Regions from separate parts of the Lactimicrobium sp. genome, predicted to be linked through region 3. Evidence: a T-box and tRNA genes for the amino acid it is inferred to sense, from the RefSeq annotation. Region 3 holds a T-box; the other regions hold tRNA genes.
The links. A T-box is a leader RNA that pairs with one kind of tRNA and senses whether it is charged. The one in region 3 lies ahead of alaS (alanine--tRNA ligase), so its partner is inferred to be a tRNA-Ala.
Positions count from the first base shown of each region.

Region 1: it has a tRNA-Ala gene. The T-box ahead of alaS (alanine--tRNA ligase) is inferred to sense a tRNA for this amino acid. The anticodon was not compared.
Region 2: it has a tRNA-Ala gene. The T-box ahead of alaS (alanine--tRNA ligase) is inferred to sense a tRNA for this amino acid. The anticodon was not compared.

Region 1 is NZ_JAZHUW010000015.1:9,881-17,442, reverse strand. Features, by position in the region: gene SOI44_RS05315 (PTS transporter subunit IIC) at 1-792, opposite strand, end outside; gene SOI44_RS05310 (MFS transporter) at 955-2,154, opposite strand; gene SOI44_RS05305 (histidine phosphatase family protein) at 2,237-2,959, opposite strand; tRNA gene SOI44_RS05300 (tRNA-Thr) at 3,025-3,097, shown strand; gene SOI44_RS05295 (Crp/Fnr family transcriptional regulator) at 3,376-4,071, shown strand; gene iadA (beta-aspartyl-peptidase) at 4,062-5,210, opposite strand; gene SOI44_RS05285 (COG2426 family protein) at 5,235-5,732, opposite strand; tRNA gene SOI44_RS05280 (tRNA-Ile) at 5,877-5,950, shown strand; tRNA gene SOI44_RS05275 (tRNA-Ala) at 5,962-6,034, shown strand; gene SOI44_RS05270 (hypothetical protein) at 6,130-6,621, opposite strand; gene SOI44_RS05265 (P1 family peptidase) at 6,725-7,562, shown strand, end outside.
Region 2 is NZ_JAZHUW010000015.1:41,110-48,671, reverse strand. Features, by position in the region: gene SOI44_RS05455 (AraC family transcriptional regulator) at 1-677, shown strand, start outside; gene SOI44_RS05450 (hypothetical protein) at 674-1,240, opposite strand; gene SOI44_RS05445 (lamin tail domain-containing protein) at 1,344-3,461, shown strand; tRNA gene SOI44_RS05440 (tRNA-Ala) at 3,536-3,611, opposite strand; gene SOI44_RS05435 (AAA family ATPase) at 3,826-4,569, shown strand; tRNA gene SOI44_RS05430 (tRNA-Val) at 4,688-4,760, opposite strand; gene malQ (4-alpha-glucanotransferase) at 4,840-6,375, opposite strand; gene SOI44_RS05420 (carbohydrate ABC transporter permease) at 6,386-7,216, opposite strand; gene SOI44_RS05415 (carbohydrate ABC transporter permease) at 7,218-7,562, opposite strand, start outside.
Region 3 is NZ_JAZHUW010000003.1:79,471-87,032, reverse strand. Features, by position in the region: gene mltG (endolytic transglycosylase MltG) at 1-523, opposite strand, end outside; gene SOI44_RS01660 (DUF1292 domain-containing protein) at 513-776, opposite strand; gene ruvX (Holliday junction resolvase RuvX) at 813-1,232, opposite strand; gene SOI44_RS01650 (IreB family regulatory phosphoprotein) at 1,229-1,498, opposite strand; gene alaS (alanine--tRNA ligase) at 1,638-4,277, opposite strand; T-box leader at 4,316-4,515, opposite strand; gene SOI44_RS01640 (ABC transporter substrate-binding protein) at 4,656-5,660, shown strand; gene SOI44_RS01635 (ABC transporter permease) at 5,751-6,689, shown strand; gene SOI44_RS01630 (ABC transporter ATP-binding protein) at 6,689-7,495, shown strand; gene recD2 (SF1B family DNA helicase RecD2) at 7,539-7,562, opposite strand, start outside.

The DNA of each region.
Region 1 (7,562 bases), on a different contig from region 3:
GCCGGTGATCGCGCTGGCAAAAATCGGAGGCAGCCAGATTCTTGGATTCTTGATGATATTGGGCATCTGCAGCATGCTGGTGCCAATTCCCTGCGAAACAAGTCCGCCAACGCCGTTTTCCTTGTAGGACATGATGGCAAAGCCAACCATCTGCGCGCAGCATCCAGCCACGGCGGCGCCCCCGGCCAGTCCGGTCAGAGAAAGGGCGGCACAGATGGCTGCAGAAGAAATCGGCAGCGTCAATGCAATGCCTGTTACAACAGCCACAATCATTCCCATGACAAGCGGCTGCTGTTCGGTTGCCCACATGATGACGGAGCCAAGTGAAGATGCCGCTGCACCAATGGCCGGTGCCCACAGCATACTCAAACCAGCACCAACGATCAGTGTCACTGCCGGCGTAACCAGAATATCAATCTTTGTTTCACCGGAGACAAGCTTGCCGCACTCCGTTGCAATGATGGCAATGATGTAAACAGCCAGAGGACCGCCGGCCCCGCCCAGACTGTTGGCAGCAGCACCGACACCTACCATGGTAAACAAAACAAGCTGCGGGGCATGCAGTGCCCAGGCAATGGAGGCTGCCATTGCCGCACCGGCTGCACCGGAGGCATAGCTGCCAATGTCAGAAAGGAAGGACAGATGCAGCTGGGTGCCAGCTGTCGAAAGAATCGTTCCAATCAGCAGGGAAGCGAAAAGCCCCTTTGCCATCGCTCCCATCGCATCAATCAAATAGCGGTCTGCAGAGACAACCACGTCCTTGCGGGCCAGAAAACGCCTTACATTTTCCATATCTTTCTCCCCTTGAACATGTTCCGTTATACAACAGGAGAAAACATTTGTATAGTCATTCTGACTATACTTTATTGTCAGAATGACTATCAAATAATCAGTCACAAAAAAAACAGCAGACATTTCCTGCTGTTAACATGAATCCTGTCCGCAAAAACACTCTCATGCCTTTACCGGTACTTTATTGCTCATGAAAATCACAATGACACTGCCAATCACACAGAAGACAAAGCTGAGCAGCACCAGCAGATGCGGCCCAAATGCATCCAGGATCATGCCGCCGGACACATTGGCAATAATGCCGGACGCCATCATCATGATGGTAAACATAGACTGTCCCTTGACGGCTTCTCCCGCCTTCATTCTTTCGCCTGTATACTGCACAATGGCAGGATAGAACAGGCCGTATGCCATGAAAGAAAGCAGCTGTGACACATAAACAAGAGTCACATTGCCAGCCAGCAGAACAAGCAGTGCCTTGAGTGAAAAGCCAATCATGGATACCTGCAGGGCATGGGCTGCAGAAAGCCTTCTGCGCAGCCAGTCAAAGCTGACCATAGCAGGGATTTCCATGGCAGCTCCAAGGGCAAACAGATTACCCATATCTGTGACCGTACCGCCCAAAGGCTTGATCACCTGCAGCATGAATGAACCTATGATGTAATTGTAGTAGTACATGACCATGATGCCGATATTCAGCACCAGGAATGCCTTGTTATTTCTGATGAAGTCTTTGAGCGTAATGCGCTCTTCCTCTTTGGGTTCCACATGAGATGAAGATGTCTGTGGCCCAAGATGTTTTTTCAAAAGGAAGATGCTTATCAGCAATAGAATCAACGAGAATATCGTAGCACCGGGAATGGAATTGATGCCTGCTTTTTCTATCACGACGCCCAGAACAGCAGTCATGATGGCATACAGCAGAGATCCGGCGGCTCTGCACAAGCCAAAATTAAGCTGAATGCCATATCCCTGAATCCGAAAAACAAGTGTATTTACAAGCGGCTGCAGAAGCAGATCAAACACAAGAGCCAGCACATAGCAGATAAACAGGGCAGCACTGTGACCATGCAGAATCATCAGAAAGATGCACATCAGGCCGGTCAGAAAGGCAAGCAGTGAAATCAGCTGGGTCAGTGTAACCTTTTTCGTGCGGTCTGCGAAGTCAGCCAGCCCTGGTGATAAAAGAACAGTTAACAGATTTGCACCGGACATTACCAGACCGACTTCCGTGTTGGAAAAACCATTGGCCAGCAGGAATACCGAAAGGAAAGCACCTACACCGGCATACATTGTAGAGTAAAAGCCCTGAATACCAGCATAGTCCAGTGTCAGTCGTGTTTTCAGTTTTTTCTGGTTCATATCCAAATCTTCCCTTCTGCAGCAATGCGGCCATAGCGTACCACACTGCCTGTGGGCATACAACAGAGTAAAGAAAACTTACTCAATGGATTTCGGGATCTTCATAGCACTCACAATAGCGGGCCATGAAAGATGGCTTTTCACCCTTTGCATACAGGTGGGAAACATCACCAAAGCTGCTGATCCGGAAAGACGCAGTTCCTTTTACTCTTTCCTCGGTATAGATGGTTGTCACACTGGATGGTGCTGCGCAGAATCCATGCCAGATGATCATCGGGGATACATTCAGCAGATGGGACAGCAGCACACATTCAAGACCAAAATGACAGAACAGGGCAATGGTATCGTGATTGCTGGCAACGGCATCATACAAATATCCATTGCGCTGATAGCCGTGCTTAGCCAGCAATTCATCAAAGCTGGAAACAACATGGTCATACTTTGCTTTCAGATCCACTGCCTCAAAAGCAGGATTTTCTGTCCAGTGATCCTTGTCAAAGAAGCGCTCATCCTGAGTCCAGACAGCAGGACGCCAGTCCCATGGCCTTGTTGGTTCAGTTTCATCGGTATGAACAACCGGAATATGAAACTCCTTCAGCCAGTCCAGTGTCACTGCCTGACGATTCATTTTCTTCAGTGTACAGGAAGCCGTAGCCTGTGCCCTGCCCATCGGTGAAACATAAAAATAGTCGATCTTTTCCTTTGCCAGCCGCTCCGCAAGATACTCCGCCTCACGCCATCCCTTCTCTGTCAGGCTGTCATGTGCATAGTCTGGCTCACAATGCCGCACCACCAGTATTCTCATTCCAATTCCTCCCAATCTCATTGAAAACAAAATACATCTCGATTATAATATCAAAGCTGTCATTTGCCGACTTAGCTCAGTTGGTAGAGCAACTCATTCGTAATGAGTAGGTCGTTGGTTCGATTCCGATAGTCGGCACCTCAGAAAAGCCCTTGAATAAAGGGTTTTTCTTTTGTTCGATATAATGTACATTCACAAAATCAGCTTCCAGGTACATCAAATGTTTTTTATTTTTGCAGAAATAATCCAGCAAATCCTCTGCAAGGCATATTTATATTACGATTTACAGTATCATCACAATATCAATAAGCGGCTTATCCGCGGTTCATTTTCATCATCTGTCTGCTGTCATTTCTTTGCTTTTTCAGCATGCGGACAACGTTGCCCCTTTTTCATGTTTCTCATATACTAAGGACATGGATCACGATAAAGAGTGCCCTTATCGGGCAAAAAATGAATACTGTACACATGCCATTCGTCTGTTTCAGAAGCTGCCGGAAGAAGATCAGGCTTCGCTGGTGGCACATGCGATGCACATCAAACGGCCGCGCGGTTCCATTCTGGCCGAAGAGAACAGCGAAATCGATGCGGTTGTCATCATCCGCAGAGGCAAGGTGAAAACCAGAAGAATTGATACCAATGGTGAGGAACATATTCTGGATGTCCTGCATGACGGCCAGGCAATCTGGCATGGCATGTTTCTGGAGGATCATGTCTACCACTATGATGTTGTGGCTCTGACGGATGTTTCTCTATGTCTGATCAAACGTTCTGATTTTATTGCCGTGCTTTCTGAGCACCCCTCTACGGCTTTATATCTGATTGAAATGCTTTCTACGGAACTGCAGGATGCCAATGAGAAAGCTTACCTGCTGTCTCTGCATGCAGTGGATGACCGGGTCGGTCAGTTTCTGCTGTTTCGTGATGCCCGCTGCATTGGCAAGGAGATTGAGCTTAAGCTGGATGACATTGCAGCATCCATCAGTTTACGGCCTGAGACCGTCTCCCGGGTAATCACAAAGTTTGAAAAAGAAGGTGCCGTAAGAAGACTGGGCCATGGCAAGCTGCTTGTCATAGACCGCAGGAAGCTTTCTGCGCTATCTCATGCCTGAAGATCCTGATAATAGCTTTTCGCGGTGACAATACCATCCTGCATCATGATCTTTCCTCTGGCAATCACGCCATCCAGGGAGAGATCATTTTTTAACAGCACCAGGTCGGCATCACTGTCTTTGCCAATGTGCCCTTTGTGAGGATACAGATCCAATGCAGTTGACACCGTCTTTGTAATTGGCATCAGAGCTTCAGAAAGAGACAAGTGCTCATCATTGACAAGATGGCGGACTGTATCAAACAAAGTTGCCATCTTTCCAATTCCCATTCCAATCAGCTTCTTGTCATCACTCCACACCGGGAAACTGCCATTGGAATCCGAAGACAATGTAATTCTGTCCCAGGATACCTTTTCCTTCGCAGCTGCCATCAGATGCGCTGTTCTGGCTGTCTCATTGCCGCTGGTAAAGTCAATATAGCCGCCCTTTGAGGCAAAGATCAAAGCATCCTCGTACGCATTCGCCACATGCGTCGGTCTGAACTGACGAATCGGAATATCCGTATTCTCTACAATGTCCAATACATCCTTGTATCCCTTTTTGCCCCTGCCCGTATGCATGTGCACAATACCTGGCTTTTTTGCCAGCAGGCCGGCTGTTCTTACCTGTGTGGCCAGACGTGCAAGCTCTTCCTTACTGACATTGGAAGAACGATGGTCACTGATGGCAATCTTGACGCCAATGATTTCATTGATAAACGCAACATCTTTTGCCACAGATCCTGTCAGGGTCGTGCTGGGATAGGCATAGGAACCTGTCAAACACCAGGCACTCATGCCTTCTTCCCGCAGTGCCTTTGTCTTGGCGACAAGTTCCTGCACGCTTTTGGCATTGCTGTCAGTGCCCAGCAGGCCAACCACAGAGGTCACACCATACCGGATGCAGTCACGCATCTGCAGCGGTGGAATCAAAGAGGCAAAGCCATCCTCACCGCCGCCGCCAATGATATGGACATGCTGGTCAAGAAAGCCCGGCACAAGCAGCTTGCCAGTACCATCAATAACCTTCATATCATCCTTATCCCAGTCAAAGTCAATCTGATGATCCACTTTGACAATACGGTCATTGCATACCAGTACATCATTGATGCCAAGATCTTCCGGTGCATACACATGCACATGCTTTATGATCAGAAACATACTTCACCTCCAAAAAAAGTCCGTTCAGTGTAAGAACGAACCAATCACGCCATACGATACAAGCGACATAATCACAGCTGCCAGGAAGACACCAAGCAGGATGGAAATACTTGCCTTCTTCAGGTCCATATCAAAGACAGATGCCACCAGAGAACCTGTCCAGGCGCCTGTGCCAGGCAGCGGAATACCAACAAACAGCATCAGTCCCCAGAAACCATACTTATCAATCTTTGGCTTGTTTTTAGCAGCCTTGGCTTCCAGCCATTCCACGAATTTACCCATGTGATGATCTGCCATGAAATGAAGAAGTTTTTTCAAAAGCAATAAGATAAACGGAATTGGCAGAATATTGCCGGCAACACAGAAAATCAAAGCTTTCCAGAGCGGAATGTTCAGCAGTCTGGCAACGATCAGACCCCCGCGCTCTTCAACAAGCGGAAACATTGAAACGATAAAGACTGACCACTCAGCCGAAATATGCTGTCCAATCGTGGACATGAACCAGTTAATGAAGCTGTTCATACATCCTCCTGAATGCGACTACTCTACCACATCCGCCATACGTGCTCAACCAGAGCTGATATACACCCTGGTAAAATTTGCGGAAAAATATTGTTGACATAAAAAGTTAGAATTGGTATTATAGACAAGCATTCGATGAGATATGGGCCTGTAGCTCAGGTGGTTAGAGCGCACCCCTGATAAGGGTGAGGTCGTTGGTTCAAGTCCATTCAGGCCCACTTCATCGTATGGGGTTATAGCTCAGCTGGGAGAGCACCTGCTTTGCAAGCAGGGGGTCAGGAGTTCGATCCTCCTTAGCTCCACTGATTACGGATGAGAAATCATCCGTTTTTTTCTCTGTTTCTTAAAAGGATGGGCGCTGCTATTCAGCGCCCATCCTTTGTTCTTATCCTTTTGCTTATTTCTGAGGAATCAGGGAAGCATTCATGCCCTGAAAGCGCGGCCTGCGTGCCTTGCTCAATCTGAACAAGCCGCTTACGGTAATACTGAGCTCCGGCAGTCTGCCCGGATAGCGCTCCGTATCATTCTTACGCATATATGCTCTGCCCTGCACAAGCACACGGTCACCAGCCTCAAACTCATATGCCTCATCAGCACGCCAGTCCTTGGCCGTAAAACTGATCACATCCACAGAGCCCTCGTCATCATGAACATGATAGTAATCACGGCTCTGTGTCTCTTTCAGCAGTGTCATGATCTTGCGGTCCTGGTTATGCAGTGTAATCCTGCCAAATGCCATCTTCTCATCCTTTTCCGGCCCCAGGTCTGAACGCAGATGCACAGCACCATCTTCCTCAATCGTTCCAATCGCCGTCACATAGTAGCAGATCACATTGTGATCATGATCCCGAATCGTTTCAAATGCAAAATAATCTCTAGGTCCCATCATTGTCAAATTTCTTCCCAAACTTGGATGTATTCTGTAAACATAGGCTTTATACCACATTTTTCTGTGACGTGCTACCATGAATTTGGAAAAGCGGAGGTTTCCCATGTCAACAATTCTGAAATCTATTCCTGTTACTGCCATTGACGGCTTCACCATCGGGCAGTGTGAAAATACCAATACGACAACGGGTGTTACCGTCATTCTCACTGGTGAAAAAGGTGCTGTCTGCGGTGTTGATGTCCGCGGCGGCGGTCCTGCCAGCCGGGAAAATGCCCTGCTCAATCCTCTTGCCGCAAACGATGCCGTTCATGCCGTTGTTCTCTCCGGCGGATCTGCCTTCGGTTTGGAAAGCAGCTGCGGTGTTATGCGCTGGCTGAAGGAAAGAAGCATCGGCTTTCAAACTGCATACGGGCCAGTCCCGATTGTTGTCAGTTCCTGCATCTTTGATCTTGGCATTGGTGATGCCAATGCCTGGCCGGATGCACAGATGGGCTATCAGGCCTGTCAGAGTGCCCCGAACTTCCTTGAAGGCAATCATGGTGCCGGCATGGGTGCAACGGTAGGCAAAGCCAATGGCATGGAACATGCTATGAAAGCAGGTATTGGCGCAGCAGCATTTCAGCTGAATGATCTGCAGGTAGGCGCCATTGCCGTCGTCAACGCCTTTGGCGATATCTATGATCCTGATACCGGCAGAAAGCTGGCAGGACTGCGGGATGATGATGGCACAATGACACCAAGCTGTGAAGAGGCACTGTACCAGATGGCACCGCAGCTGGCCCATACCAACACAACCATCGCTGCGATATTAACCAATGGCATCTTCAACAAGACAGAGCTCACCAAAATTGCCGGGATGGGCCATGACGGCTATGCCCGTGCCATCAATCCCGTGCATACCATGTTTGACGGTGACTCTCTGTATGCCCTGAGCCACCCTG
Region 2 (7,562 bases), on a different contig from region 3:
GTATGATCCCCGTTATGCCAGGGGAAATGCATGCCATCACCCGTACAGGCAGCCAGCCGCTGGTCTATGAAGACTACCTGTTTTCTCTGGATATGCTTGATGGCAAAGATCCGGATGACTGGTGCCGCACCCATGTACTGCAGCGTCTTGAACATCATGAACTTCTGCTGCCCCGTCCCATCAGTGATACAAACCCGATTCACCAGGATCTTTCCGGTTTTCTCCATAAGGCAGAAAAAGCCAGCACAGCCAGAGAAGGCGGCTATTCCATGCAGGTAAAAGCATATCTATTGTTGTTTCTGCAATGCCTGTATGCCCACCGCATCAAGGCTGCCTTCCAGAATGAATCCAGCCACCAGGACATTGTGAGAAATACCATTGCTTTTGTCAAAGCCAACTACCGCCATTCCATCTCCATTGATGAAGCCGCGGCTGCAGCAGGCTTCTCCCGCAACCACTTCATGCGGATCTTCCATCAGGAAACCGGCGAAACCTTCATCACCTACCTGAACAGATACCGCCTGGAAGTTGCCGCAAATCTATTGCGCAGCACAAACAGCTCCGTCAATGACATTGCCGTGGAATCCGGCTTTGACAACTTTTCCTACTTCATCCGTCTGTTTAAAAAGCAGTATCATACCTCACCAGGCAGATACCGCAGAGCCAGCTACCGCTAACGTACAAACCCATCCAGATGTGGTATTTCCACACCTGGTTTTTTATCATGCATGCAGGAAACAGACTGCAGAAAATGATCCAGCAGAATCAGCATATCATCTTTGTTCTGCATTGAAGTACCATAAGGTCTTGCAATCAAAGTCATATCTGTCAGTGCAAACAGATCTTCAATCTGCCGGCAGGCGTCCTTAACCTGTCCAAAACGTGCATTGCCAATGCAGGCTGCCGGTACATAGTGCCAGCTTTCACTGTGGCTGTAGAACAGGCGCTTCGAAAAGCGCACCGCCTGTTCATCCGGCTGATCATACAGCACATCAAACAGCACAAGCAGGCCATCCCACATGCATGCATTACACTGGTTCACCGCATCCGGAATGATACAGACCCGTCTGCGGATACACTTGCCGCAGCCAATACAGCCGGCAATATCCTCTTTACCAAGAGCACATATATCCACAATCATGTCCTTCTCTTCTATCTTCTCTTTCATAAAGGCAAATGCATCCACCGCCGCAGAACCTTCCTGCCTTGAGGCATTCACTACCAGAATCTTTTCAGCCATCCTGTCTCCTATTCAACCATTTCATTTTACACAGGGTTAGCCAACAGTGCGATACAGGCTTTACATCCTGCTGTTAGTCTTTCCTCAGGAAAGGGAGAATATCATGAAAAAAGCAATTGTTCTGGCAGGCTGTGGGATGCTTGCCATCAGCCTGCTGCCAGCCCATGCCAGCGGCGCCATTGTCATTAATGAAGTACAGCCCAATGATCCAGACAAAGGACCTGACTGGGTCGAAATCGCCAACATTTCCAATACAGCCGTGGATCTTTCCGGGTGGTATCTGAGTGATGATAAAGGAGAAGAGCGCCATACATGCAGCGAAACCACACCTATCAAAGACGGTACAATCTTAAACCCTGGTGAAGTGCTTGTTCTGGAAGAAAACACTGACTTCTCCTTTGGATTAGGAAAAAAAGGAGACAGTGCCATTCTCTTTGACAAAGATGGCAAGCAGGAGGACGCATACTCCTGGGACACAACTGCCAATGGCACCTGGCAGCGGCAAAAAGACGGTACCTTCAAAGATGCCCCGCAGACAAAAGGCCAGCCAAATGAAACAGAACAGAATACAAGTGCGCTGAAGATCAATGAAGTCGATTCCAATCCGGATGACTGGGTGGAACTGATCAATACCGGCAGTACACCAATAGAACTGGATGGCTTCCAGCTGAAAGACAACTCAGATGATCACATCTGGCGTTTCACCAACCACACGATCATTGAACCCAGAAAGCTGCTCCTCATCAACAACCAGACCCAGGGAGAATCCTGGGACAAAGATGGCTGGAAGACAGATACGTTTAACATTGGCTTAGGAGGCGGTGATTCGATCCGTCTGTTTGATGCCAAAGGAAATCTTCTGGATGCATACAGCTGGACCGAACATGCCCAGATCAATGGCAAAACAGCAGGAGCTTCCTATGGCAGACTGCCAGACGGTACAGGAAACTTCGCTCTGACAAAAGAAACACCCGGTGAAGCCAACCAGGCAGCTCCTGCAGAAACTGCCCAGCCGACAAATACACCCGAGCCAAAGCAGACCATTGCCTGGCCGGGACCGGATACTATCACCACTTCCAGCCTCACCTTTCTGGAAGATTCCTCCGGTCTTGATTTCTACAACGGAAAACTCTATGCCGTAGACAATGGCACCGGTAAGTTCTGGGTCATGGATGTGGCTAAGGATGGCACCCTGACAATCGAACCAGGCTTTGAAAACGGCAAGGCAGTCAACTTCACAACGCCAAGCAAAAAAGGACCGGATACCGAAGGCATCACTACTGCCAAAGATGGATATGTCTATCTGGCATCGGAGCGTGACAATTCTGCCAAAGGCACCAATTATAACGTGATTCTCAAAGCAGATCCCAATGGTGCTGAAAACCAGAACGCCATTCAGCAGTGGGATCTGACAAACCTGCTGCCGGCGGTGGATGCCAATGCCGGCATTGAAGCAGTGGAATGGGTTGATAACAGTGAACTCAAAGGAAAGCTGTTCGATCAGAACACCAATGCACCCTATGATCCTGCCAATTATCCCAATGCCACGGCAGACGGCGTCTTCTTTACCGCATTAGAAGCAAACGGCCATGTCTATGCCTTTGTTTTAAACACAAATGGCATAGCAAAGCTGATCGCTGACCTTGACAGCACGATTGGCGGTGCCATGGGGCTTGACTATGACACCTATGAACACAAGCTCTGGATTGCGGCTGACAATGGCTATAACAACATCTCAGCCACCATGGTATTTAACGGCACAGACAAGCCGGACATTACCCTTGTCTCCCCTGCCAAAGGCATCGATATCAATGCCAACAATGAAGGCTTTGCCATTGCCAGTGCAGACTACACCGTCAATGGTGTCAGGCCCGTCTATCACTTCCAGGATGGCATCAAGGAAGGCTCCCTGACAATCGGTGGATTATATTGTGATTACAAACCGGAACCAACAACAGAGCCCACTGCCCAGCCAACCACAGAACCAACGGCAGTTCCTTCTGAAAAGCCAACTGCTGTACCAACCACACAGCCTTCCGCAAGACCTGCCGCAGACAAAGCAGCAAAGAACACTGCAAATAGCACGCAGAAAGCGAACAATGCTAAAACCGCAGCCAAGACAGGCATCGATACAAGCCTGAATGGATGGCTGAGCATCGGCATTCTTGCCCTTACAGCAGCAGGTTTTGTACTGCATATGGAATTCAAGGAAAAACAGTAATTCATACAAGTCCGGTCAATGACCGGATTTTTTTACAGGCAAAAGAAAAGACCGCCAACGCGGTCATTTCGTTATGGTGGAGCTGATGGGACTCGAACCCACTACCTCATCCATGCCATGGATGCGCTCTCCCGGGTGAGCTACAACCCCAGTGCTTCTAAGTTTAACATAAAATTACGCCAGCGCAAAGACGCATGTCATGTGATCACAAAGAATTCTATTGGGCATGCTTCGTGCCTACATTCTGTAATCATTGATACAGCACCTCCTTTGATGAACACATTTTCATGATGGCAATCCACTCCAGAATGATTGGCGTACAATGAGACAAAGAGATTCTTTACGAAAGGGTGAGGTGGGATATATGGCAGCACAGCTGGTCAAGAAGCTGGAAATTGATTGGAACAAAATCGATCAATACAGCTACATCAGACAGATTCCAGCATTTAAAGGTATTACTGAAGTTGAATTCCATTCACCGGTTACCTTCTTTGTCGGAGAAAATGGAAGTGGAAAATCCACCCTGCTGGAGGCAATTGCCATTGCCTATGGCTTTAATCCGGAGGGTGGCACGAAAAACTATTCTTTTTCAACATATGATGATTACTCAGAGCTGCATCAGGCAATACGCTTATCAAAGGGGTATCGGAAAAACAAATGGGGCTATTTTCTGCGGGCAGAAAGTTTCTATAATGTTGCCACAAAAGAAGAAGAATATGCAAAATCCGGACTGGTTCCAATTCCATCCCAGGAGCTCCATTTAAAGTCTCATGGTGAAAGTTTCCTTGAAATTGCTCAGGAAAATTTCACAGATAACAGTCTCTATCTTCTGGATGAACCCGAAGCGGCCCTCTCTGTGCAAAGACAGCTCACCCTGCTTGCCATGATATACAACTGTACAAAACAGGGATCACAGTTCATCATTGTCTCCCACTCTCCTATTCTGCTGGGCATGCCGGATGCGGAAATACTGACATTTGATGATGGGCCGATTCATTCATGTGCATATGAACAGACAGACAGTTACCAGATCACAAAGATGTTCATTGAAAACAGAAAACGTGTATTGGATCTGCTGTTGGAAGATGATAAATCTTCTGCAGATTAGTTTGAAAAACCGTATAAAAGTACAATGCAGCTGCAGTTTTGCACGGATGATTCAACGAATTGTTTTTCACAAATGAAAAAAACCGCTTAAATAAACGGTTTTCTTCAAATACTTCTAGTGAGCGATAAGGGACTCGAACCCATGACCCCTTCCACGTCAAGGAAGTGCTCTCCCAGCTGAGCTAATCACTCAAGTAAGATGATTCTAGCACAGTCGAATAGAAAATGAAACATAAAAATCATGAGACCAATAGATCCCATGATTTTCATGTTATTCATCAGATTCCTGAATATCTGCTTCTTTCTTACCCTGCGGCAGGCGTTCATAGAGACCTGTCATATGTCTGAGCTTCTTGGCCAGTGCAAATGTGAAGTCTTCCTTCTTTGCACGCCATACCCAGTTATTGCCGGTTGTGGAAGGTACATTGAAGCGTGCTTCATCTCCCAGTCCCAGCAGATCCTGGAACTGCATGACTGCCAGATCTGCCACACTCATGTAGGCAGCTCTGATAAAGCCCCAGTTATAGCCTTCCTTTTCATCCAGATGCAGATAATCAATTGCATGTTCACTGAAGGACTTCGGTGAATTCTCCATCCATCCCATGACAGTCTCATTATCATGTGTACCTGTATAGACAACACAGTTGTTAATGAACTTGTGCGGGAGATAGCCGGAACCTGTATCTCTTGGATCAAAGGCAAACTCCAGCACCTTCATGCCCGGATAGCCTGTATCCTTGACCATCTGAATGACTTCCGGTGTCAGGAAGCCCAGATCCTCGGCAATGATGTTGAGGTGGCCAAGCTTCTTTTCAATGGTACGGAAGAAGTCGATGCCAGGTCCTTTGCGCCATCTGCCTCCACGCGCTGTCTTAGCACCATAGGGAATGGCAAAGTAAGATTCAAAACCTCTGAAATGGTCAATACGCAGCACATCCACCAGTTCGAACTGATACGAAATGCGCTTTGCCCACCAGGCATAGTCATCCTTCTTCATACCTTCCCAGTTATAAAGAGGATTGCCCCAGAGCTGGCCATCAGCGGAGAAGCCATCCGGCGGACAGCCTGCAACCTCTGTTGGCTTGCCATCCTGATCCAGTTGGAACATCTGCGGATTTGCCCAGAGATCACTGGAATCCGGTGATACATAGATCGGTACATCACCGATCAAAGACACACCATGATCCAATGCATAGGTACGCATCAAAGCCCACTGCTGGAAGAAGAAGTACTGAATGCCTTTATAGAAGGCAATTTCATCCTTCAGTTTCGCTTCTGCCTGCTTTAATGCTTTGGGATCCCGCTTGCGCAGATCATCTTCCCACAGCATGAAGCTCTTGCCATTGTGGGCATCCTTCAATGCCATGAAAAGTGCATAGTCATGCAGCCAGAAGGCATTCTCCTTTTCAAATGCCGCAAAGTCATCCGGCAGATCCTTGTACAGTCTGTCTACTGCCTTGCGAAGAACCGTAAACCGTTTGTTATACAGTGTTCCATAGTCGGTACGGCCAGGATCACTGCCCCAGTCTTCCTCACTGTACTCTTCTTCCTTCAGCCAGCCGTCCTTTGCCAGCAGATCGAGATCGATGAAATACGGATTGCCGGCAAAAGCAGAGAATGACTGATATGGAGAATCCCCATATCCGGTCGGTCCAATTGGAAGAATCTGCCAGTATGACTGCCCGGCAGCCTCCAGGAAATCAATGAATTCATATGCCGCCTCACCCAGTGTACCAATCCCATAGCGGGAAGGCAGCGCACTGATCGGCATCAGAATTCCTGCACTACGTTTCATAAATACCTCAATTCTAAGAGTATCATCCCTTTACGGCACCAGCCGCTACACCCTTGATAATATACTTCTGGCAGCTCAGGTAGAAGATGATAACCGGAATAACCGCAAGAATCAATGCAGCCATGATGGCACCCATATCGACGGAACCATAAGATCCCTTCATATACTGAATGACAATGGAGATTGTCTTGTACTTCTTGATATCCAATACCAGATACGGCAGAAGGAAGTCATTCCAGATCCACATGGTTTCCAGAATACCAACAGAGATATAGGTAGGCTTCATGATCGGCATGACAACCTTGAAGAATGTCTGCAGAGGTGTGCAGCCATCGATCATGGCAGCTTCCTCAATCTCAATCGGAATCGAGCGGACAAAACCGGTAAACATGAATACTGCAAGTCCGGCACCAAAGCCAAGATACACGATGATGATGCCCCACGGGTTTGTCAGATGCAGCATGTTGGCAACCAGAGACAGTGTGAACATAACCATCTGGAACGGCACAACCATGGAGAAGATGCACAGCAGATAGATGATCTTGGACCACTTGGAATTGACTCTGGTGATATACCATCCGGTCATCGAGCAGAACAGCAGGATGGCAGCGACGGAGAATACTGTGATAAACACAGTCCAGCCGACGGAGCTTAACAGACCATACTTGTTGATGGCCTGCGCATAGTTCTGAAAGCCGATGAATGTTTCGCTTGTCGGCAGCTTGAATGGCTGCAGGTTGATGGAATTCTTATCCTTGAAGGAGTTCCAGAGCACAACCAGCACCGGCATAATCCAGAAGACACAAAGGAATGTCAGGAATGTTGTGCCATACCATTTACCTTTTTGATTCATATTACTGCTGTACCTCCTTGGACTTTGTCAGCTTCTGCTGAATGCCCGCAATTACAACTACCAGGATGAAGAACAGAACTGCCTTGGCCTGGCCGACACCTTCGAAGCCGACACGGCCGAAGAATGTGTTATAGATATTCAATGCCATCATTTCAGTCTGTTTCATTGGCGCGCCTCCGGTCAATGCCAGGTTCTGATCGAACAACTTGAAGCCATTGGTGATCGTCAGGAATGTGCAGATCGTAATGCTCGGCATCATCATCGGAATGATGACCTTGAACAGCATCTGACGGCTGTTGGCACCATCGATTTCAGCAGCTTCGAGCACATCGCCCGGAATTGCCTG
Region 3 (7,562 bases):
TCTCGCCTCTGATCCAGTCCGCATTGTTCCAGAGACTCATCAGATCATCCGCAGTGACATTGGTGACTGCGGCAATCTTGGCAGCCACATCCTTGGCCCAGTCACCTTCAATGATGGTGACAGAAGCATCCGAAATCACAGCACTCTGATCGTTCAGTGTCTGATAGATCGCATCCAGGGTCATGGACTTGTCCAGCTTGAACTTGCCGGCATACAGATCACTGTAGCCATTCAGCTTGGCAAAGTAATAGCCGATCTTCGCATTGCGGATCAATCCGGCAGACTGCAGATCCTGAGATACCGAAGAAATCGTGGCCCCATCCGGCACCGTAAATTCTACGGTTTCACTCTGGCTGGACACAGGCTGTGTGCACTTATAATAGTAGTACCCTTCCGATACAAGGATGGCGATGCCAATCAGAACAAGAACTGACACAATCCGATAGACGATACTGTGCTTCTTCTTTTTCTTTGGCTGCTTTTCTTCCTCATTGTTCAGACTGGCAGTATCTTCAGTTGCCATCAGATCCTCCTTCCAGCTGATCGCTGATAGCGCCAAGTACTTCTTCGCACATTTCCAGATCCTTCTCATCCGTTACGACATCCATGTTGCCATCATCATCGTACTGATAGGCATAGACACCGGCATCGGGATTGTTTGGATCTTCAAACAGCACAAAGTGGCGGCCATCCGGGGCATCAAAATTAGAGAGAATATGCACCTCGTGTTCCTGGCCATTGTCGTCGGTGATCGTCATGCGGTTGTCATCAGTCATACAAATATTCCTTTCCCCAAAAGCAAAAGGCGGCACTCAGCCCCTTTTACTACTATCCAGCCATCTCTGCAGGATGGCAACAGCAGCCATCTGATCGATGACCTTCTTTCTCTTTTTCCGTGATACATCCGCCTGCAGAAGAATATCTTCCGACTCTACCGTCGTCATCCGTTCATCCTGCATATGCACCGGCAGACCGCTTTCCTTTTCAAGCTGCTTTCCGAATTCCAGACAGATCTGTGCCCTTGGTCCGATATCATCATTTAACATATACGGCATGCCAAGCACAATCTCATCCGGTTTCTCTTTGGCAATCACTTCCAGCACCTGGTCCAGAGCAGAATCATAGTCATCCGGCTTAAAGCGGATGGTTTCATAGGTACCGGCAATCAGACCGGTCTGGCTGATCGACACCCCGCAGGTGACACTGCCAAGATCAAGGCCGATATACTTCACTTGTGCTCCTCAAGGTAAAATCTGACAAGCTCCTCAATGATCTCATGGCGCTCAACAGACTGAATAATGCTTCTGGCATTATTGTGGCTGGAGATATATGCGGGATCATTGGAAATCAGATAGCCCGCAAGCTGATTGATCGAGTTGTAGCCTCTTTCCTCAAGTGCCTGTGATACATGCTTTAATATCTCACAGATATTGGAACGGCGGATTTCTTCGGCATTAAAGCTGACAGTTTCCGTTACATCCTGATTATTCTTGTTCATACGAGCCTCCTTTTACTTATTTTAGGACAAATTGCAAAAAAAGTATATAAAACTGCCTGCATGCAATGCGAAACTTCAGCAAATTTTCACATCTTCCAGGCAAAAGAAAAACCGGTTATCCGGTTTTTCATCATAGCGCTTACAGATTTTCAATGGTTTCCCTGACTGCTGCAATTGCTTCATCAATCTTGGCAGTATCACGGCCGCCGGCCTGAGCCATATCCGGACGTCCGCCGCCATTGCCGCCGCAGATCTGTGCTGCCTTCTTGACAACATCACCAGCCTTGAGGCCCTTGGCAATTGCTGCCTTTGAGCTGGCTGCCACAAAGACAACCTTGCCATTTGTTTCATCAGCCACAAACACAAAGCCATCCTGCATCTTATTGCGCAGCAGCTCGGCATACTTCTTGAGCTCGCCAGCATCAAAGTTCTTCAGCTTCACGCTCAGCACATGCAGGCCATTGATTTCCTTTGCCTGAGACAGCTTGCTTTCCGCATCTGCCTGCAGAGCTTTCTCATTGGCTGCTGCCACTTCCTTCTTGAGAGCCGCATTTTCTTCCAGCAGTCTCTCAATGCGATCATGCAGGCCGTCTGCCTTCTTCAGCTTGAGAAGAGCAGCCAGATCATCCAGTGTTTCCTCTTCCTGCTTGAAGCTGTCATAGGACTTCATCTTGGTAACAGAGGTAATCCGGCGTACACCAGAGCCAACAGATTCCTCAGACAGGATATGGAAGCTGCCCAGATCACCGGTGTTATTAACATGGGTACCGGCGCAGAATTCCTTGGAGAAATCACCCATGGAAACAACTCTGACCGTATCACCGTACTTCTCATCAAACAGGGCGGTAGCACCGGTCTTCTTTGCCTCTTCAATCGGCAGTACCTGGGTTGTGACCGGCAGATCTTCATTGATCTTCTCGTTGACGATACGCTCAACTTCCTTCAGCTGCTCAGCCGTTGGCTTTTCAAAATGCGTGAAGTCGAAACGGCCATAGTCAGGTCCATTGTAGGAACCAGCCTGGGCAATGTGATCACCCAGTACCTGACGCAGTGCTGCCTGCAGCAGATGCAGAGAAGAATGGTTCGCTCTTGTTCTCTGTCTTGCCGCATAGTCATAGGCACCTTCCAGCACATCACCGATGTGAACAATGCCCTCAACATGGTCGATATGATGCATATGCTGTTTGTGCGGTGCTTTCTGCACATCCACAACATCTGCCTTGAACGTATCATTCCACAGCTTGCCGGTATCAGCACACTGGCCGCCGCTTTCAGCATAGAAGCATGTTTCGGAAAGAATGACATCACCTTCCCCGGAAAGCTCATTGACCGCTACGCCATCATGGAACAGGCCGATGACTTCACCCTTACAGGTCTTGTCTGTATAGCCGGTGAACACACTTTCCTTGGTGAAATCCATCAGATCCTTGGACTGGCCATGCATGGACTGCACATTGGCACGGGCATCTCTGGCTCTCTGCTTCTGCAGCTCCATTTCCTTCTCAAAACCTTTTTCATCCACCGTATACCCGGCATCCTGGGCAATCTCGGTGGTCAGCTCCTTCGGGAAGCCATATGTATCATACAAACGGAACACGACATCGCCAGGCAGCGCCTTTTCCTTTTCATGTTCCTTCATGGCCGCATTGAGCAGATCCTCACCCTTGTCCAGTGTCTTGGCAAAGGATTCCTCCTCCTGCTTGACCAGACGGCTGATCAAAGTGACCTTGTCTTCCAGATACGGATAGTAGTCTTTCATGTTGTCGGCAACAACCTGTACGAGTTTGTACATGAAGGCACCGTCAATGCCAAGCTTTCTGCCATAGCGGACCGCTCTGCGCAATACTCTACGCAATACATAGCCTCTGCCCTCATTGGAGAACATGGCACCGTCCGCAATAGCAAATGTTACCGTACGGATATGATCGGCAATAACACGGTATGCCATCTTGTATGCCGGATCAGAATACGGATGGGCCGCATACTGTTCAGTGGCATGGATGATCGGCAGGAAGAGATCGGTATCGAAGTTTGTCTCGCCATCCTGAATCAAAGCAACAAGTCTTTCCAGGCCCATGCCGGTATCAATGTTCTTCTGCGGCAGTTCTTTATACTCGCTGCGGGGAACTTCACCCGGACGGCAGTCATACTGGGAGAAAACGATGTTCCAGACCTCAATGTAGCGGTCATTTTCCATGTCCTCAAAGAACAGTTTTTCACCAAGGTGCTTCGGATCATACTTTTCACCGCGGTCATAGTAGATCTCGGTGTCCGGTCCGCCCGGGCCTCTGCCGATTTCCCAGAAGTTATCCATGGTCTTGTGGATATGCTTGGGATCCATGCCGACCTTTACCCAGAGATTGTAGGCATCCACATCATCCGGATAGACAGTGACATACAGGCGCTTGGGATCAAAGCCGATCCACTTCGGGCTGGTCAGAAACTCCCATGCCCAGGTGATGGCCTCGGTCTTGAAGTAGTCGCCGATAGAGAAGTTGCCAAGCATTTCAAAGAATGTATGATGGCGGGCTGTCTTGCCGACGTTTTCAATGTCGTTGGTCCGGATGGACTTCTGGGCATTGCAGATACGGTTGCAGGCCGGTTTTTCTGATCCGTCAAAATACTTCTTCAAGGCAGAAACACCGGCATTGATCCAAAGCAGGGTTGGATCATTGTGGGGAATGAGGCTGGCACTGGGCTCGACCATGCATCCCTTGGACGCAAAGAAGTCCAGGAACATCTGGCGTACCTGATTGCCAGTCAGCTGTTTGTTTGTCATGATGACCTCCTGATAAATATAAAAAAGCGTTCCAGATCTCCAGGAACGCTGTCAACGCGGTACCATCCTGGTTCACACATGTGTGTGCACCTTAATTCATCCCTTAACGCAGGAAACGGCATGGATTAACATGCTCTCAGCAGGCAGCTTCGCATTCTTCCGGATACAGACTTGCACCAGCCGTCTGCTCTCTTGTTAACCTGGATGGAACGTTACTTGTCCTCTTCAGCGATTTCTTTATTATGGTATCACAATGTGGCTTGCAAAGCATAAAAAATCGGATTTGACGGCAATTCTGGTGCGCTTGGTATTGCCTGTTTGTGTTAAATGTAATAAAATTCATGCATGCTGTAAGATATTTCAAGGGAGATGAAAGCTATGAAAAATATTTGCAAGATGATGACAGCAGGTATTCTGGCCGCAGCTCTGGCAGGCTGTGCTTCCAGTCCTACTGCCTCTGCCTCGGTTTCCTCTGCAGATGCCAAAAGCTCAGGTGACGGCACCTACACAGTCGGCATTATCCAGCTTGTGCAGCATCCGGCGCTGGATGCAGCCAGCCAGGGCTTTGAGGATGAGCTCAAGGCAGAGCTTGGTGACAAAGTAACGGTCACATTAAAGAATGCCTCCAATGATTCGGCCCAGTGTACAACCATTGCCAATCAGTTTGTCACTCAGGGCGTGGATCTGATTCTGGCCAATGCCACCCCGTCGCTGCAGGCAGCTGCTTCTGCCACCAGCACGATCCCGGTACTTGGCACTGCCATTACCGAATACGGCGTTGCCCTTTCTCTGGACAATTTCAACGGCACCGTCGGAGGCAACATTTCCGGTACATCGGATCTGGCCCCGCTGGACAAGCAGGCAGCGATGTTCGATGAGCTGCTGCCAGATGCCAAGACCATCGGTATCCTGTACTGCTCTGCGGAGGCAAACAGTGTCTATCAGGCACAGCAGGTACAGAAGTATCTCGAACAGGATGGCAAGACGGTCAAGGTCTACACGTTCTCAGATTCCAATGATGTTGCCAGTGTCACCCAGAGTGCCTGCAATGACTGCGATGCTCTGTATATTCCTACCGATAACACGGCTGCCAGCTGCACCGAAGCCATCAACAATGTTGCTGAGCCTGCCGGTGTTCCGATTATCTGTGGTGAGGAAGGCATCATGAGCGGCTGTGGTATTGCTACAATGTCCATTGACTACTATGAGCTTGGCAAGACAACCGGCAAGATGGCAGTCAAAGTTCTGACAGGTGAAGAAAAGATCAGCGATATGCCGATTGAGTACTATGACAATCCGGTCAAGGAATATGATGCGGACAGATGTGCAAAGCTTGGCATCACCGTTCCGGATGATTACACAGCGTATACAGCTGAGAATTGATCTGACAAATCGTCCATTTACATGGGTGCAGGTTTCTGCACCCATGTCCTGCGTTTATTAAAAAGAAAAAAGAGAAGTGATGATAAGAAAATGAGTATTGGAAATCTGATCGGCGCCCTGCCAGGCGGTATTGCCCAGGGGATCATCTGGGGCATCATGGCCTTAGGCGTCTATATTACCTTCCGTCTGCTGGATGTGGCAGATCTTACCGTAGATGGTACATTCACCACCGGCGGTGCCACCTGTGTCATGTTAATCCTTGCCGGCTGGAATCCCTGGCTGGCAATGCTGATTGCCTTTCTGGCCGGTATGGCAGCCGGGGCCTGCACGGGTCTATTGCATACAAAGCTGGGTATTCCGACCATTCTGGCCGGCATTCTGACCCAGTTCTCCCTGTATTCCATCAACCTTGCCATCATGGGCATGGCAGCCAATAAGGCCGTATCCGTAGATAAGTATGCCCTGGTTGTCACCTCCCGTGTCATTCCGCCGACGATTGCCATCGGTGCTGCCATTGCCGCTGTGCTGATTGCCGTCATGTACTGGTACTTTGGCACCGAAGCCGGATCAGCGATGCGTGCCACCGGCTGCAACCCCACCATGGCACGTGCCCAGGGCATCAACATTGACCGCATGACGGTCTTAGGTCTTGCCTTCTCCAATGGCATTGTTGCCTTCTCCGGGGCTTTAATGGCACAGCTGCAGGGCTTCTCGGATATCAATATGGGCCGCGGTTCCATCGTCATCGGCTTAGCAGCAGTCATCATCGGTGAAGTCATTGGCAATGCCCTGTGCGGACGCCATCTCAACTTTGCCGGCAGACTTGTCTTTGTCGTATTGGGCGGCGTCATCTATTACATCGTTGTTACGATTGTGCTGTGGCTCAAGCTGGATTCCAACTGGCTGAAGATGTTCACTGCCATCATTGTTGCCATCTTCCTGGCTGTTCCTTACCTGCAGGCTAAAAAGCGCAATTCCTTTGCGCGGGCCGGCCGCAACGCTGCACGCTTTCAGAAGGAGGACAAATAATGGACTCGCTTGTTCTCAGACATATTTCCAAAACGTTTAACAAAGGCACGATCAATGAGAAGAAAGCTCTGATTGATGTCAGCCTGACCCTGCATGACGGCGACTTTGTCACCGTCATTGGTTCCAACGGTGCCGGCAAGTCTACCCTGCTCAATGCCGTTGCAGGTGTATGGCCGATTGATGACGGCCAGATTGTCATTGACGGCCATGATGTGACCGGACTGCCTGATTTCAAGCGGGCTGCCTATGTCGGCAGAGTCTTCCAGGATCCGATGACCGGTACGGCGGCAACCATGCAGATTGATGAAAACCTCGCCCTTGCAGCAAGGCGCGGCAAGCACCGCGGTCTTTCCTGGGGTGTCACCAAGGAAGAACAGAAAGAATACAGTGAACTGCTGAAACCGCTGAATCTTGGTCTGGAAGATCGACTGACATCCAAAGTCGGACTGCTTTCCGGCGGCCAGAGACAGGCGGTGACATTGTTAATGGCATCCTTGCAGAAACCGAAGATTCTGTTACTGGATGAACATACGGCTGCCCTGGATCCTAAGACAGCTGAGAAAGTGCTGGCTTTGACAAACACCGTCATTGAAAAGGATCATCTGACTGCCATGATGGTTACTCACAATATGATGGATGCCATCAGGAACGGCAACCGTCTCATCATGATGCACGAGGGACATATCATTCTTGATATTGCCGGTGAAGAGAAGAAGAAGCTGACGGTAGAAAGACTGTTAGCCAAGTTTGAGGAAGTTTCCGGCACCGTCTTTGCCAGTGATGAAGCCTTGTTAACCAAACAGTAATTCCTGATAAAAAGTGCGATGAGCTTATCTCACCGCGCTTTTCTTATGCATGATTCGCTTCTTTCTG